2 regions of the Proteiniborus sp. MB09-C3 genome follow, and region 1 is predicted to be linked to the other one. Evidence: a T-box and tRNA genes for the amino acid it is inferred to sense, from the RefSeq annotation. Region 1 holds a T-box; the other holds one or more tRNA genes.
The links. A T-box is a leader RNA that pairs with one kind of tRNA and senses whether it is charged. The one in region 1 lies ahead of QO263_RS05255 (proline--tRNA ligase), so its partner is inferred to be a tRNA-Pro.

Region 1 (8,637 bases):
ACTCTAATTATACTTTTATAAGTATGATTTTGTCAATTCAAAATTAAGTTGACAACCTTTCAAGGAATGTGGTAAAATAAATGATTTGACATTCTATGGGGAATATTGTATACTATAAATTAGGACGTTATGGTTTTTCGTTAAGCTTAACTAGCTAAAGGATAAAATATCATCCCATCCTAGCTAAGTTCCACTTCATTTTGGGAGGTGTGCTTTATGTTCAATATAGGCGATAAAATAGTTTACCCAATGCATGGGGCAGGGATAATAATTGCAATAGAGGAAAAAGAGATACTAGGTAAAAAAAGAAAATATTATATAATGAAGATGCCCATGGGAGACATGAAGGTAATGGTTCCCATAGATAGTATTGAAGACATTGGAATAAGAGAAGTAATAAATGACGAAGAAATCGAACAGGTTCTCGCAGTATTGGGTGATCATAAAACTAAAATGCCGCAGAATTGGAACAGAAGATATAGAGCTAATATGGATAAGATTAAAAGTGGAGACATCTACGAGATTGCAAGTGTGGTGAGGAATCTTATAATCAGAGATAGAGAAAAAGGCTTATCTACTGGAGAGAGAAAGATGCTTAATAATGCAAAGCAAATGCTAATAAGTGAAATTGTACTTGCAAAAGATATAGAACAATTCGAAGCCGAAGACCTAATTGAAAATATTGTAAGGTAGGCGTCTTATTAATAGACGCTTGTTTTTTTATAATGAAAAGAAGTATAATCTCATCTAACATAAACATGACTTTAAGCGCATTTCAAAAAAATCTCACTTGATTTAAAATGTTTATATATGTTTCTTAATGTATATAGATTTTTTAAGACACTTGTCCGAATAATATTACATTTTTATGACAAAAAACGAAATAATGCATTTACTAATGCAATTTGTGGTAAATTAGTTATAGTATATTGATATTGTGGTAATAACTATAGTAGGAGGTGAAATGTAAATGGCAGATAAAGCAAAAATAGTGAGTAGAATAATAAGAGTTATTTTAACAATTCTTGGTATATCACTAGGAATAGGCATAATGGCTTTACTAGAGTCCATAAAATTGCTTGATTTTTTAGAGAACCTAAGGATAAGGCCGCATAGTTATGTGGGAGTAGGTTTGATTTTCGGTATTATATTTTTTATTCTTTCTCCTAAGATAATGAAATTTGGAAAAAAGGTAGTCTCTGTTATAGAAAATGAGATACAAAAAATACCCGCATCTGATATAATTCTTGGAGTAGTAGGATTGGTTTCAGGATTATTAATCGCTAATCTTGTAAGTCCCTTGTTTCATATGATTCCTTTTGTTGGTCCTGTATTATCAATACTTTTTTATATCATTTTTGGATATTTTGGAGTGATTGTTCCAACAAGGAAGAAGGATGATTTTACTAATGCGTTAAACTCCTTAAAGAGGAGTGGAAGTAAGGAAAAGTCACCTAAAGGAGCAAGTCCAGTATTGCCTAAAATATTAGATACTAGTGTTATTATTGATGGAAGAATAGCAGATATATGCAAAACAGGTTTTGTAGAGGGACCATTAGTCATACCTGAATTTGTATTGGAAGAGCTCCAAAGAATAGCTGATTCTTCAGACTCCCTTAAGAGAAATAGGGGACGACGAGGACTTGATATTTTAAATAAGATACAAAAGGAACTAGATATAGAGGTTGTTATACATGAAAAGGATTTTGACGATATTGCAGAAGTAGATACTAAACTATTAAAATTAGCACAATTTATTAAAGGAAAGGTAGTTACTAACGATTACAATCTCAATAAAGTAGCAGAATTTCATGGAGTTGAAGTGCTAAATATAAATGAATTGGCAAATGCTATTAAACCAGTTGTTCTTCCTGGGGAAGAAATGATTGTTCAAGTCATAAAAGACGGGAAGGAATCAGGTCAAGGCGTAGCATATTTAGATGATGGCACTATGATAGTAGTAGATGGAGGAAAAAAACATATTGGTGACACTATAGGAGTGCTAGTAACAAGTGTTTTGCAAACTGCAGCAGGTAGGATGATATTTGCAAAGCCTAAGTCAGCTACTGACAAAGCGGTATAGTGAAGTAAATATATAAACATTTCGGAATTAAAAACCCAGCCTATGCTGGGTTTTTGAGATGTTTAGAAGATATATCCTCTTAATATTCTATTGTATTTTAATATATTATGTTATAATGTCATGGAGGTGATATTATTGTCTTATAATGGGAAATACATATCTGTAGTTATAGTAGCAGCTGGAATGGGAAAAAGAATGAATTCAAACATTAATAAACAGTATCTTCTTTTAAAAGAAAAACCTATTTTAGCTTATACTATAGAAAAATTTGATAATAATGAGTATATAGACGAACTAATTATAGTGACAAGAGAAGAAGAAAAAGAATATTGCCTTAATGAAGTAGTAAAAAAATATGGCTTTAAGAAAGTGGCTAATATAGTAGGTGGAGGAGCTGAAAGGCAGGACTCTGTTTATAAAGGACTTTTGGCAGTGAAGGATTTATGTAACATTATCATTATACACGATGGGGTAAGGCCTTTTATAAGAGATGAGGATATCATAAATAGTGTTGATGGAGTAATTAAATATGGGGCTTGCGTAATGGGAACTCCTGTAAAAGATACAATAAAGACAGTTAGCGTTGAAGGAGATATTATAAACACACCTGATCGGAATACCCTATGGGCAATACAGACTCCTCAATCTTTTTCTTATGAGATTATACTAAAAGCATACCGAGAGGCCATAGAAGGTAAAGTCACTGCTACTGACGATAGTATGCTAGTTGAAAAATTGGGGTATAAGGTAAAGGTCATAGAGGGCTCATATTCTAATATAAAAATCACTACACCAGAAGACTTAAAGCTAGCTGAGTTGTTACTATAATAGCTATAGAGAATGATTTACTTGTAGTTTCATTATGCAAAAACTAAACGGGAGAAGGGGAGATGACACTTATGGAAAGAACGTTTGTAATTATTAAGCCAGATGGTGTTGAAAGAGGATTGATTGGAGAGGTTATTAGTAGATATGAAAGAAAGGGCTTAAAAGTCATAGAATGTAAAATGCTGCGTGCTGATAGGGCTACATTGGAAAGACACTACATAGAGCATAAAGAAAAGCCATTTTATGAAGAATTAATCTCTTATATGCTGCAGGGAAATATTTTAGCAATGATAGTGGAAGGTAATAATGCTATAAAACTAGTTAGAAATATAAATGGGAAAACTAATCCTGTAGAAGCAGAACCAGGAACCATAAGAGGAGATTATGCAAATACAATGACTGAAAACATTGTTCATGCTTCAGATTCTACAGAATCAGCTGAGAGGGAGATTTCCATATGGTTTTAATCTATAAGGAGTGAAATATAGTGAGAATAGGTATAGGATATGATGTACACAAAATGGCTGAGGGAAGAAAGCTAATAATTGGCGGAGTAGAGATACCACACGAAAAGGGCCTGCTAGGTCATTCCGATGCTGATGTTTTAGTACATGCAATAATGGATAGTATTTTAGGTGCATTAGCATCAGGAGATATAGGAAAGCATTTCCCAGATACAGATGAAGCTTATAAAGATATAAATAGTATGAAACTACTTGAAAAAACATATGATTTAATGTTAGAATCTGGGTATGTGGTCGGCAATATTGATTGTGTAGTTGCTGCTCAGAGACCTAAGCTAGCCCCTTATATAAATATTATGAGAGAGAAGATTGCCAGAGTGCTTAACACCTCTATAAATAATATAAATGTAAAGGCCACCACAACTGAAAAATTAGGCTTTGAAGGGCGAGAAGAAGGAATATCATCGCAAGTAGTATGTCTACTAGTAAAAAACTAAAAAATAGAGGAAATTAGGATTGGGGGGAAAAAATTGATACAAGTTAAAAATTTAACTAAGAAATACAAAGAGGTAGAGGCAGTTAAAGGAGTATCTTTTACAGTTGAGGAAGGAACTGTTTTTGGGTTACTTGGTGAAAATGGAGCTGGCAAAACTACTACATTAAGAATGCTAGCCACTATGATTAAGCCAACATCAGGTACAGCATTAATTAATGAACTTGATTTAGTAGATGAACCTGATAATGTAAGAGGCAGAATAGGAATATTATTTGGCGGAGATACTGGTCTTTATGACAGACTAACTGCTAGAGAAAATATCGAATATTTTGGACTTCTCAATGGAATGAGCAAATCAGATATATCCAAAAGAGTTGATGAGTTATCTAAAAAGCTAGACATGGAGGAGTATATAGATAGGAGAGTAGGTAAATTTTCAAAGGGTATGAAACAGAAGGTATCTATAGCGAGAAGTATAGTTCATGACCCAAATATAATGCTGCTTGACGAGCCTACGACTGGTCTAGATGTAACATCGGTGAGGATAGTGCATGAATTCATATTGGATCAGAAAAATGAGGGAAAAACCATTATTTTTTCTAGTCATTCAATGAGTGAAGTAGAAAAATTATGTGATGTAGTAGGAATAATAAATAAAGGAAAACTAATCGAAATATCTACTTTAGATGGTTTAAAAAATAAATTTAATAATAATAACCTAGAAGATATATTTGTTGAATTGGTAGGTGAGAAAAGTGAATATTAAGTATGCTATGATTGTATTAAAAAAAGAGCTTAAGGATACCTTTAGGGACAAGAAGACAATATTTTCAAGTATTATTATACCAATATTAATCTTTCCTATTATGGCATTCGCTTTAGGCTTTGGAACGTCTGAAATAATAAATGATGAGCAGAAACCCGTAGACATAGCATTAATAAGCAATGGAGAGACAAAACTAGAAACGTATTTCAAGGAGTCAGGTCAGATAAACATAGTAGACATTGATGATCCTGATAAAGCCTTAGAAGATTTGACTGTGAAAGCCATAGTTAAAATTGAGGAAGGCTTTGATGCTAAAATTGAAAGCGGAACTATGGGAAATGTGGAGGTTATCTATGATCAATCAAGTCAAAAGTCGGATATGGCCACTTCAAGACTTAATCGTATTATAGAAAGCTACTCTCAGGCTATTACAAATGAAAGGCTAAAGGCTATTGGTGTAGATTTAGATGCTTTAAAGGCAGTAGCTATAAATACTACCTCTGTTTCTAAAGATGGTGGAATGGGACTAATGATATTTTCTATGGTTTTCCCTATGCTAATAACAATATATTCTGCAATAAGTGGTTTGGCAACTGCTACAGATTTAGGAGCAGGAGAAAAGGAAAGACAAACCCTTGAGCCCTTGCTAACTACTAAAGCAAGCAGGCTATCTATACTTGGTGGAAAATTCTTTGCAGTATTCATATCAGGAGTAATTGGAACTGCTGCATCCTTATTAGGCTTCTTTATAGCTTCAAAAATGAATCCAGATTTCTTGGGAACTGGTGTAGCATTACCTCTAACTCCTATACTAGTAATAGGATTATTCTGTGCAGGACTTAACTTAGTATTCAGTGGACTAGAGCTTACAATAAGCTTCTATGCAAGGAATTTTAAAGAAGCACAGACATATTTAGCACCATTATCGGTAATACTATTGATACCTGCTTATATGACAATGTATTTAGATGGAAAGGCAATACCAGAAGTATATTTCCATATTCCAATAATAAATACAATAGCAATTATTAAAGAGGCTTTAGTTCAAATAATAGACCCTGTTCATATACTAATAGTATTAGTATGGACTTTAGTATATATATTTGGTTCATTATTCTTGACAGTAAGCATGTTCAAAAAAGAATCAGTGATATTCAGAGCGTAGGTGGTAAGGGAAGACAGACAAGAAAACTGTCAACCTAAGACGAGTAGGATAAACTGACACGCACTTTGTCATACTGAGACGGGCAGGATGAGTTTTACTAACGAAGGATCTACTAATAAAGGATTTCAATAAAAATAATTGACAAACCAATTATTTTTTAGTAATATAAGCTTTAATCATTATAAGTAAATATTAAAAGCACAGAAGGGAAATAGTAGATATTTAAGGTCTACAGAGAAGAAATCCTAGGCTGAAAGATTTCTAACCCAATGAATATTGAACCCATCCCAGAGCTTCTAGACAGAATATAGTAAGTCTAGACGGTCTTTACCGTTATTTATTTCGAGTGGACTATTATTTTAATTTAAATAGTCTATTAGGGTGGTACCACGGATTATAACCTTCGTCCCTTTCTGGGATGAAGGTTTTTTTTATGACCTAACCCGATTGTTTCGGATGCTTTTCCGAAAGAATCGCTGGTAGGTCAAATGCAACGAGAACCAAATTTGCACGACCGAAGGGAGTAAGCAAATTTGAGTTGCGAGACTGCTTATGACCTAACCCGATTGTTTCGGATGCTTTTCCGAAAGAATCGCTGGTAGGTCAAACGCAATGAGAACCAAATTTGTACGACCGAATGGGAGTAAGCAAATTTGTGTTTCGAAACTGCGGAAAATGACCTAACCCGATTTACTCACTGGGCACCAGATTTATTTTAAATGGAGAGTGATATATATGAAAATGTCAAAGCTTTATATGCCAACATTAAGAGAAGTACCTTCAGAGGCAGAGCTTCCAAGTCATCAGCTTTTATTGAGAGCAGGAATGATTAGGAAACTAGTATCAGGAGTATATTCTTATTTACCTCTTGGAATTAGAGTACTAAAAAAGGTTGAAAAAATCGTTAGAGAAGAAATGGATGCAATAGACTCTCAAGAAGTCCTTATGTCTGCAATACAACCTGCTGAGCTTTGGAAGGAGTCAGGCAGATGGGATGATTTTGGTCCTGAGATGTTTAGGCTATATGATAGAAATCAAAGAGAGTTTTGTCTAGGACCTACACATGAAGAAATATTCACAGACCTTATTAGACATGAGGTAAAATCCTATAAGCAGCTTCCACTTAGTCTTTACCAAATACAAACCAAGTATAGAGATGAAAAAAGACCTAGATTTGGTCTTATGAGAGCAAGGGAATTTATAATGAAGGATGCTTATACCTTTGATATTGATGAAGAGGGCATGAGGAAATCTTATGAGGATATGTGGAAAGCTTATGAAAAAATATTCACAAGATGTGGATTAAATTTTAAAGTTGTTGAAGGTGATTCAGGAGCCATGGGAGGAAGTGACTCTCATGAATTTATGGCAATGTCAGAGTATGGAGAAAGTGCTATAGCTTATTGTGATAGCTGCGATTATGCTGCCACAGATGAAAAAGCAAACTGTCTATATGAAGTGGAAGGTGCTTCTTCAGAAAAACTCCAGCTCGAGAAAGCTCATACACCAAATGCTAAAACTATAGAGGAAGTATCGAAGTTCTTTAATACATCTGCTGAAAGCTTTGTAAAGACTTTGTTATACATGGCTAAAGACAAAGTAGTAGCGGTATTGATACCAGGAAACAGAGAATTAAATGAAATAAAACTAGTTAAAGTATTAGAAATACCAGAGCATGAGCTAATAATGGCAGATGCAGAAACTGTAAAGGCAGTCACAGGAGCAGAGGTAGGATTTGCTGGTCCAATTAATTTAAAGAAAGATATTAGAGTTATAGTTGATTCTAGAGTTACAAAGATGAGCAATTTTATAGTAGGAGCTAACGAAACCGACTATCATATTAAGAATGTAAACTACGGCAGAGACTTTGAAGGAGAAGTAGTAGAGGATCTTTTACTAGTTCAAGAGGGGGATAAATGTCCGAAGTGTGGTGCACCACTTAAAACTGATAGAGGAATAGAGGTAGGCAATATATTTCAGCTAGGACTAAAATATAGTAGTGCACTAAATGCAACATTCTTAGATGAAAATGGCAAGGAGAAAAAAATATACATGGGTTCCCATGGCGTAGGAGTATCTAGAACAGCTGCTGCTGTAATAGAACAATGCCATGATGAAAATGGAATCATATGGCCACTAGCATTAGCTCCATATCATGCTATCATTACAGTAGTAAATGTAAAAAGCGAAGAGCAAACTGCTTTAGGAGAAAGCCTATATAGCCAGCTTTCAAAGTTAGGATTAGAAGTATTAATCGACGATAGAAACGAAAGAGCAGGAGTTAAGTTCAAGGATGCAGATTTAATTGGTATACCAATAAGAATTACAGTTGGGAAAAGGGCAAATGAGGAGATAGTAGAGTTTTCTTTAAGAAGAGATGGAGAAAAGACTGAAATAAATGTAAATGAAATAATGGATAAGATAAAAGCAGAATTTAGTTACCAAGGATTAGAGCTTTAAAAAAGAAGGCTACCGTTAATGGCGGTAGCTTTTGCTATTTTTAATAATAGTCATCTATAAATAAACCTATTCCTATGGTAAAATAATCCTAGGGTGATTAGTCGTGTAAAAATCATATAAGGGGGATAAGTATATGTATATTGGAGTAGATATAGGTGGAACAAATGTTACTGCTGGATTAGTTTCTATTGACGGTGAGATATTATTTCAGAACAGCTGTCCTACTTTACCTTCTAGGGGATGGGATATGGTTATACAGGATATTATTAATCTAATCAGAGAAATTATTAACCAAGCTTCGAATAACAAAAATGTATTGGGAATAGGTATTGGGGTACCGGGAGTAGCCGATCCCAATACAGGAAATGTTGTTCA
Region 2 (8,637 bases), 1.9 Mb from region 1:
CTGACTCTTAAAAGTCTGTTTGTTAATATGCTCCATTATATTTTCCTCCTTGTTAGCATCGAAAAAATAAAATTGATGATGAGAATAAATGCGAACAGCACTACTGCTGTAGCAATAAGTGCTCCTCGATGCAAATCGGCCGCATAACCCATTTCTATAACAATATTAGCTGTTAAGGTTCTAATACCCTTCAATAATCCTGCTGGCATTCTCGCTTGATTTCCTGCTACCATAATTACAGCCATAGTCTCACCGATTGCCCTTCCAATTCCAAGCACTATACTTGCAATTATTCCTGATTTTGCAGCAGGTAGAGTCGCGAAAAATATACTTCTCTCTCTACTTGCTCCTAATGATAATGCCCCTTCATAATAGCTATCAGGAACAGCACGAATGGCCGACTCGCTTACTTCAATTATAGTAGGTAGTATCATAATTCCAAGTAAAATAGAGGCTGTTAATATGCTGCTTCCATTACCACCAAATACATTTCTTACAAATGGAACTATTACTACAAGTCCAAAAAATCCATATACAACTGAGGGGATTCCCGCCAACAATCCTACTGCTGGTTTTAAAATTTTATGGATTTTTTTTGGACAAAATTTAGCCATGAAAACAGCTGTTAAAACACCAATTGGTGCACCAATAATAAGTGCACCTATGGTAACATATATGCTGCCAAGTATCATTGGAAAGATACCATAAGCCGCTGGCTCATTTCCTGGTGACCAATCTTTTCCTAAAAGAAATTGAAATACACCTATCTTGCTCATAGCAGGAATACCGTTAGCGAACAGAAAAATACAAATTAATGCTACGGCAATAATAGAAGCTAGAGCAGCGATTAAAAATACATTTTTCATTAATACTTCTTTGAAATTTTTCATATTTTTCTCCTAAACATAAAGGGTTTATTTGACTTTATTTCAATAATTCCATTATTTTGTTTCTTTAATTACTTCATTCCAGCTAGTAAAACTTCCTGTAAAAATACTCTTTACTTCATCACTAGAAATATTGTCTAATGGATTATCAGTATTGACTATAACAGCAATACCATCCAATGCAATTTCAATAGGTGTTAAGCTTGCCTTTTCGCTATCTTTTAATTCACGAGATGCCATACCTATATCGCAAGTTCCATCAATCACTGCTTGAATTCCTGTTGTTGAGTCACTTTGTTGAATTTCAATATTAGCATTGGGATTAACAGATATATAAGCTTCTTTTAATTTCTCCATTATAGGAGTTACAGAAGAAGAACCTGCTACTACAATCTTACCGCTTGGTTTAGTACCGCTATAAGCAAGTGCACTATCATTAATTTGAATGTAGCTTTTAGCTACTACTGATTGTCCATCAGCACTCAGTATGAAATCAATGAAATCTTTCTTCAGTCCAGTTGCCTCGCCTTTTATTGCTATATTAAATGGACGAGAAATTTTATAGGTTCCATTTTTAATATTTTCTACATTTGCAGCAGCATTATCAATATCTAATGCTTTTACACTATCATTTAATGAACCCATAGAAACGTATCCTATTGCATAAAGATCACCTGAAACATTAGTCAACATAACATCAGTTTTGTTTGCAATAGTAGCTTCCTTAGTTGTCTTATCTATTTTTTTTCCATCGCTATCCTTTTCTTCAATTTTAAAAAGCTCTATAAATGCTCCTCTTGTTCCGGAACCATCCTCTCTAGATATAACTGAGATATCTTTACTTGTATTGAATCCGTCTTCTGATTTAGAGCATCCTATAAATAAGGTTGAAGCCAATACTAAAAGTAACATAGCAGATATTGTTTTTTTCATGTTTTATACTCTCCTTTATTTTGTTTTCAATGTCATTATAATTTATATAAGTAAAAAGAAGAGGTAAGGTTATGTAAAATGTAAGTAAAACTTTTCAATAATATGTGGAATATTAAGAAATGTAGTATAGGGAAAGGTAATATTCTATGTATAAGACAATAGATACCAAAAAAAGTTTAAGCGAGATTATCTAATCTCGCTTAAACTTTTTTTGGTGCCCAGAGGCGGAATCGAACCACCGACACGGGGATTTTCAGTCCCCTGCTCTACCTACTGAGCTATCTGGGCAAATGATTATTATGGTGGGCCTTCAGGGATTCGAACCCCGGACCTGCCGGTTATGAGCCGGACGCTCTAACCAACTGAGCTAAAGGCCCTCATAAATATGAAGTATATAATTAGTATCTAATGGGAAAATTATTGATGGTGGGCCTGGGTGGACTCGAACCACCGACCTCACGCTTATCAGGCGTGCGCTCTAACCACCTGAGCTACAAGCCCATCATTTTTATTGGTCGGGGTGGAGGGACTCGAACCCCCGGCCCCATGGTCCCAAACCACGTGCGCTACCAAACTGCGCTACACCCCGATCATTGTAATATTTTATTATAAAATTGGCAGGGGTGGAGGGAATCGAACCCCCACTAATGGTTTTGGAGACCAGTGTGATACCACTTCACCACACCCCTATATCTTAGGTAGAATAATAGCTTTGAATGCCTACATTCCACCAACTTAATTATGCCTTTAATTTAATTACTTAATGGTGGGCCTTCAGGGATTCGAACCCCGGACCTGCCGGTTATGAGCCGGACGCTCTAACCAACTGAGCTAAAGGCCCTAAAAAAACATGGCGGAGAAGGAGGGATTTGAACCCTCGCGCCCCTAAACGAGACCTACTCCCTTAGCAGGGGAGCCTCTTCAGCCACTTGAGTACTTCTCCATATTATTTTGGCGGAGGGGGTGGGATTCGAACCCACGTGGGCTTGCACCCTAACGGTTTTCAAGACCGCCCCGTTATGACCGCTTCGGTACCCCTCCATGTTATTTGTTTAATGGTGACCCATCCGCGATTCGAACGCGGGACACCCTGATTAAAAGTCAGGTGCTCTGCCGACTGAGCTAATGGGTCAATTTTAATTTATTTCTCGGATTCACTACTTTATTATGCTAACTCATTCTAAGCAACTAAGCGATGTACCCCAAATCAAAAGCATGATTTGGGTCCCCTGCTTATGCCGACTGAGCTAATGGGTCAATGTTAGCAGATTATACTGGCTGGGGTAGCAGGACTCGAACCTACGAATGCCAGAGTCAAAGTCTGGTGCCTTACCGACTTGGCTATACCCCAACAATTATTTTTCCTTGAGACAGCTGTAGCAATGTCCACTAGGATTATTATGGCGTACCCACAGGGATTCGAACCCCGGACACACGGCTTAGAAGGCCGTTGCTCTATCCTACTGAGCTATGGGTACATATTATTTTTGCTCTTATTGGATATAATTATATGTTACTTTTTATGGAGCGGGTGAAGGGAATCGGACCCTCGCAACCAGCTTGGAAGGCTGGGGCTCTACCACTGAGCTACACCCGCATGTATTAGTAACTCTATATATTACTTACTTTAGTTGCGGCTTGTTTCTGGGACACCTAAGCGATTCACACCAAACCAAAAGCATGGTTTGGGTTCTCTGCTTATACCACTGAGCTACACCCGCATGTATTTATTTTTTGGTGGAGGGGACTGGATTCGAACCAGTGAAAGCACAGCTAACGGATTTACAGTCCGTCCCCTTTGGCCAACTCGGGAACCCCTCCATATTTTACAGTCTAGTAACACAATTTTGGTGCTCATTGCGTTTGATCTACCTTTAATTTGCTTCGCAAATTAGGTTAGGTCATAATGGAGCTGGTGAAAGGAATTGAACCCTCAACCTACTGATTACAAGTCAGTTGCTCTGCCGATTGAGCTACACCAGCACATTGTCTTTACTTCTCGGATTAACTTTTTTTACTGCATTAACTCCTTATAAGCAACTAAGCGATTCACACCAAACTAAAAGCATGGTTTGGGTTCTCTGCTTATGCCAATTGAGCTACACCAGCATATTGCTTTACATATTAAAAACTATTGGCGACCTGGAAGGGACTCGAACCCTCGACCTCCAGCGTGACAGGCTGGCATTCTAACCAACTGAACTACCAGGCCAAAATGTCAATTATTTATGGTGGGCGCAATAGGGCTCGAACCTATGACCCCCTGCTTGTAAGGCAGGTGCTCTCCCAGCTGAGCTATGCGCCCATAAAATTTTAAATATTGAATTTATGTGATCTTTACAGACACTCCTAAATGTTGTCCTGACGGACAGATACTAAAGTTGGTGACCCTACCGGGATTCGAACCCGGGTTACCGCCGTGAGAGGGCGATGTCTTAACCGCTTGACCATAGGGCCATTATCATTTTAATTGTCCTTATCAGGCTTCTGTTTATTACCTGCACTTATACTGATATAATGGTTTCTCCTACAGACAATCTTAATTTTTGTCCTAAATATGAATTTTATGGTTGCGGGGGCCGGATTTGAACCGACGACCTCCGGGTTATGAGCCCGACGAGCTACCAGCTGCTCCACCCCGCGATGATTTAAATATATTTATTGGCTCCTAGGGTGGGACTCGAACCCACAACCTACCGGTTAACAGCCGGTTGCTCCGCCATTGAGCTACCCAGGAATACTCATGGCTAATTAATTTTTAACTTAGCGACAAAATATATATTATCATATAGGATTGATTATGTCAATAGTATTTGCTTGGTAATTTAAGGTATTGCTTGTGGTGATTAAAAAACCCCCATCATTTTCTATAACGACAAGGGTCTTTAATTGGTGCCCAGAGGCGGAATCGAACCACCGACACGGGGATTTTCAGTCCCCTGCTCTACCTACTGAGCTATCTGGGCAAATAATAATGGTGGGCCTTCAGGGATTCGAACCCCGGACCTGCCGGTTATGAGCCGGACGCTCTAACCAACTGAGCTAAAGGCCCTCATATAATATCACGACTAATTATATTTCTATTATTGGTCGGGGTGGAGGGACTCGAACCCCCGGCCCCATGGTCCCAAACCACGTGCGCTACCAAACTGCGCTACACCCCGATTTAGTATGAAATATATCCAGCCGAATGGCGGAGAAGGAGGGATTTGAACCCTCGCGCCCCTAAACGAGACCTACTCCCTTAGCAGGGGAGCCTCTTCAGCCACTTGAGTACTTCTCCATATTATTTTGGCGGAGGGGGTGGGATTCGAACCCACGTGGGCTTGCACCCTAACGGTTTTCAAGACCGCCCCGTTATGACCGCTTCGGTACCCCTCCATGTTATTTGTTTAATGGTGACCCATCCGCGATTCGAACGCGGGACACCCTGATTAAAAGTCAGGTGCTCTGCCGACTGAGCTAATGGGTCAATGTTAGCAGATTATACTGGCTGGGGTAGCAGGACTCGAACCTACGAATGCCAGAGTCAAAGTCTGGTGCCTTACCGACTTGGCTATACCCCAACAATTATTTTTCCTTGAGACAGCTGTAGCAATGTCCACTAGGATTATTATGGCGTACCCACAGGGATTCGAACCCCGGACACACGGCTTAGAAGGCCGTTGCTCTATCCTACTGAGCTATGGGTACATATTATTTTTGCTCTTATTGGATATAATTATATGTTACTTTTTATGGAGCGGGTGAAGGGAATCGGACCCTCGCAACCAGCTTGGAAGGCTGGGGCTCTACCACTGAGCTACACCCGCATGTATTAGTAACTCTATATATTACTTACTTTAGTTGCGGCTTGTTTCTGGGACACCTAAGCGATTCACACCAAACCAAAAGCATGGTTTGGGTTCTCTGCTTATACCACTGAGCTACACCCGCATGTATTTATTTTTGGTGGAGGGGACTGGATTCGAACCAGTGAAAGCACAGCTAACGGATTTACAGTCCGTCCCCTTTGGCCAACTCGGGAACCCCTCCATATTTTACAGTCTAGTAACACAATTTTGGTGCTCATTGCGTTTGATCTACCTTTAATTTGCTTCGCAAATTAGGTTAGGTCATAATGGAGCTGGTGAAAGGAATTGAACCCTCAACCTACTGATTACAAGTCAGTTGCTCTGCCGATTGAGCTACACCAGCACATTGTCTTTACTTCTCGGATTAACTTTTTTTACTGCATTAACTCCTTATAAGCAACTAAGCGATTCACACCAAACTAAAAGCATGGTTTGGGTTCTCTGCTTATGCCAATTGAGCTACACCAGCATATTGCTTTACATATTAAAAACTATTGGCGACCTGGAAGGGACTCGAACCCTCGACCTCCAGCGTGACAGGCTGGCATTCTAACCAACTGAACTACCAGGCCAAAATGTCAATTATTTATGGTGGGCGCAATAGGGCTCGAACCTATGACCCCCTGCTTGTAAGGCAGGTGCTCTCCCAGCTGAGCTATGCACCCATAAAATTTTAAATATTGAATTTATGTGATCTTTACAGACACTCCTAAATGTTGTCCTGACGGACAGATACTAAAGTTGGTGACCCTACCGGGATTCGAACCCGGGTTACCGCCGTGAAAGGGCGATGTCTTAACCGCTTGACCATAGGGCCTTATTATTTATCATAGTTAATCCTTACAACACTCTTAACTATTGTCCTAGGGACAAATATAATAGCTGGTGCCGGGAACCGGAATCGAACCGGTACGATCTTTGGGGATCGCAGGATTTTAAGTCCTGTGCGTCTGCCTGTTCCGCCACCCCGGCATTTTGCTGGCTCCTAGGGTGGGACTCGAACCCACAACCTACCGGTTAACAGCCGGTTGCTCCGCCGTTGAGCTACCCAGGAATACCATCCAGCAACGCCCTACTCTCCCAGGCGGTTTCCCACCAAGTACCATCAGCGCTGAAGGGCTTAACTTCTGTGTTCGGTATGGGAACAGGTGTGACCCCTTCGCTATTGTCACTGGATTTATGCCCTAAATCATTTGTTCAGAGCTTATATATATTTAGTTTTAAGGTATTTATTTGTACCTTAAAAACTACACAGCGTCCATATTTCTGGTCAAGCCCTCGACCTATTAGTATCGTTTAGCTTAAAGCATTGCTGCTCTTACACCTACGACCTATCAACCAGTTAGTCTTTCTGGGGTCTTACTCTGTTTACCAGATGGGAAATCTTTTCTTAAGGGGGGCTTCGCGCTTAGATGCCTTCAGCGCTTATCCCTACCAGACTTGGCTACTCAGCCATGCCCTTGGCAGGACAACTGATACACTAGTGGTCTGTCCATTCCGGTCCTCTCGTACTAGGAACAGCTCCTTTCAAATTTCCTACGCCCACGACAGATAGGGACCGAACTGTCTCACGACGTTCTGAACCCAGCTCGCGTGCCTCTTTAATGGGCGAACAGCCCAACCCTTGGAACCTGCTACAGCTCCAGGATGAGACGAGCCGACATCGAGGTGCCAAACCTCCCCGTCGATGTGGACTCTTGGGGGAGATAAGCCTGTTATCCCCGGGGTAGCTTTTATCCGTTGAGCGATGGCCCTTCCACTCGGCGCCACCGGATCACTAAGTCCAACTTTCGTTCCTGCTCGACTTGTGGGTCTCGCAGTCAAGCTCCCTTCTGCCTTTACACTCTTCGCACGATTTCCGACCGTGCTGAGGGAACCTTTGAGCGCCTCCGTTACTTTTTAGGAGGCGACCGCCCCAGTCAAACTGCCCAACTGACAGTGTCCCAAAACCAGTTTCATGGCCTATGGTTAGAACTTCAGTATCATAAGGGTGGTATCCCAACGACGACTCCACCAATGCTGGCGCACTGATTTCTCTGTCTCCCACCTATTCTGTACATAGGATACCAAAATCCAATGTCAGCTTGCAGTAAAGCTCCACGGGGTCTTTCCGTCTAGTCGCGGGTAACTCGCATCTTCACGAGTACTACAATTTCACCGGATCTCTTGTTGAGACAGTGCCCAGATCGTTACACCTTTCGTGCGGGTCGGAACTTACCCGACAAGGAATTTCGCTACCTTAGGACCGTTATAGTTACGGCCGCCGTTTACTGGGGCTTAAGTTCTTACCTTCGCTTGCGCTAAGCATTCCCCTTAACCTTCCAGCACCGGGCAGGTGTCAGCCCCTATACTTCATCTTTCGATTTAGCAGAGACCTGTGTTTTTGGTAAACAGTCGCCTGGGCCTATTCACTGCGGCCGAAGGAGGCTTATGTGGCTTGCACTTCACCTCCCTCGGCACCCCTTCTCCCGAAGTTACGGGGTTAATTTGCCGAGTTCCTTAACAAGAGTTCTTCCGCTCATCTTAGGATTCTCTCCTCGCCTACCTGTGTCGGTTTGCGGTACGGGTACCTTTAGGCTTGATAGAAGCTTTTCTTGGCAGTGTGGATTCAGTTAGTTCGCTACTTGTATTTCGCTCCCCATCACTTCTCAGGATATTGTACCTACGGATTTGCCTTTAGATACTCCCTACTTGCTTAGGCACACTCAACCAACGGTGTGCTTAACCTATCCTCCTGCGTCACTCCTTCTCTTTTAGCGCCTTCTGGTAGTACAGGAATTTCAACCTGTTGTCCATCGCCTACGCCTTTTGGCCTGGGCTTAGGTCCCGACTAACCCTGAGTGGACGAGCCTTCCTCAGGAAACCTTAGGCTTTCGATGGGTGAGATTCTCACTCACCTCTCGCTACTCATGCCAACATTCTCTCTTGTATACTGTCCACTACTCCTTTCGGTATAGCTTCTA

Region 2: it encodes a tRNA-Pro, which carries the amino acid that the T-box ahead of QO263_RS05255 (proline--tRNA ligase) is inferred to sense. The anticodon was not compared.

Annotation. Positions count from the first base shown of each region.
Region 1 covers NZ_CP127161.1:1,113,273-1,121,909, forward strand. The annotation lists gene QO263_RS05220 (CarD family transcriptional regulator) at 217-693, shown strand; gene QO263_RS05225 (PIN/TRAM domain-containing protein) at 989-2,083, shown strand; gene ispD (2-C-methyl-D-erythritol 4-phosphate cytidylyltransferase) at 2,219-2,911, shown strand; gene ndk (nucleoside-diphosphate kinase) at 2,983-3,378, shown strand; gene ispF (2-C-methyl-D-erythritol 2,4-cyclodiphosphate synthase) at 3,396-3,872, shown strand; gene QO263_RS05245 (ABC transporter ATP-binding protein) at 3,906-4,637, shown strand; gene QO263_RS05250 (ABC transporter permease) at 4,627-5,802, shown strand; T-box leader at 5,995-6,216, shown strand; gene QO263_RS05255 (proline--tRNA ligase) at 6,538-8,262, shown strand; gene QO263_RS05260 (ROK family protein) at 8,396-8,637, shown strand, end outside.
Region 2 covers NZ_CP127161.1:2,970,085-2,978,721, forward strand. The annotation lists gene pstA (phosphate ABC transporter permease PstA) at 1-36, opposite strand, end outside; gene pstC (phosphate ABC transporter permease subunit PstC) at 36-890, opposite strand; gene QO263_RS14560 (substrate-binding domain-containing protein) at 942-1,820, opposite strand; tRNA gene QO263_RS14565 (tRNA-Phe) at 2,033-2,108, opposite strand; tRNA gene QO263_RS14570 (tRNA-Ile) at 2,121-2,197, opposite strand; tRNA gene QO263_RS14575 (tRNA-Ile) at 2,245-2,321, opposite strand; tRNA gene QO263_RS14580 (tRNA-Pro) at 2,333-2,409, opposite strand; tRNA gene QO263_RS14585 (tRNA-Trp) at 2,436-2,509, opposite strand; tRNA gene QO263_RS14590 (tRNA-Ile) at 2,585-2,661, opposite strand; tRNA gene QO263_RS14595 (tRNA-Ser) at 2,672-2,763, opposite strand; tRNA gene QO263_RS14600 (tRNA-Ser) at 2,773-2,861, opposite strand; tRNA gene QO263_RS14605 (tRNA-Lys) at 2,877-2,952, opposite strand; tRNA gene QO263_RS14610 (tRNA-Gln) at 3,096-3,171, opposite strand; tRNA gene QO263_RS14615 (tRNA-Arg) at 3,222-3,298, opposite strand; tRNA gene QO263_RS14620 (tRNA-Gly) at 3,344-3,417, opposite strand; tRNA gene QO263_RS14625 (tRNA-Tyr) at 3,556-3,641, opposite strand; tRNA gene QO263_RS14630 (tRNA-Thr) at 3,728-3,803, opposite strand; tRNA gene QO263_RS14635 (tRNA-Asp) at 3,956-4,032, opposite strand; tRNA gene QO263_RS14640 (tRNA-Val) at 4,050-4,125, opposite strand; tRNA gene QO263_RS14645 (tRNA-Glu) at 4,203-4,277, opposite strand; tRNA gene QO263_RS14650 (tRNA-Met) at 4,388-4,463, opposite strand; tRNA gene QO263_RS14655 (tRNA-Asn) at 4,483-4,557, opposite strand; tRNA gene QO263_RS14660 (tRNA-Phe) at 4,711-4,786, opposite strand; tRNA gene QO263_RS14665 (tRNA-Ile) at 4,796-4,872, opposite strand; tRNA gene QO263_RS14670 (tRNA-Pro) at 4,908-4,984, opposite strand; tRNA gene QO263_RS14675 (tRNA-Ser) at 5,012-5,103, opposite strand; tRNA gene QO263_RS14680 (tRNA-Ser) at 5,113-5,201, opposite strand; tRNA gene QO263_RS14685 (tRNA-Lys) at 5,217-5,292, opposite strand; tRNA gene QO263_RS14690 (tRNA-Gln) at 5,311-5,386, opposite strand; tRNA gene QO263_RS14695 (tRNA-Arg) at 5,437-5,513, opposite strand; tRNA gene QO263_RS14700 (tRNA-Gly) at 5,559-5,632, opposite strand; tRNA gene QO263_RS14705 (tRNA-Tyr) at 5,770-5,855, opposite strand; tRNA gene QO263_RS14710 (tRNA-Thr) at 5,942-6,017, opposite strand; tRNA gene QO263_RS14715 (tRNA-Asp) at 6,170-6,246, opposite strand; tRNA gene QO263_RS14720 (tRNA-Val) at 6,264-6,339, opposite strand; tRNA gene QO263_RS14725 (tRNA-Glu) at 6,417-6,491, opposite strand; tRNA gene QO263_RS14730 (tRNA-Leu) at 6,558-6,646, opposite strand; tRNA gene QO263_RS14735 (tRNA-Asn) at 6,654-6,728, opposite strand; rRNA gene rrf (5S ribosomal RNA) at 6,734-6,850, opposite strand; rRNA gene QO263_RS14745 (23S ribosomal RNA) at 6,941-8,637, opposite strand, start outside.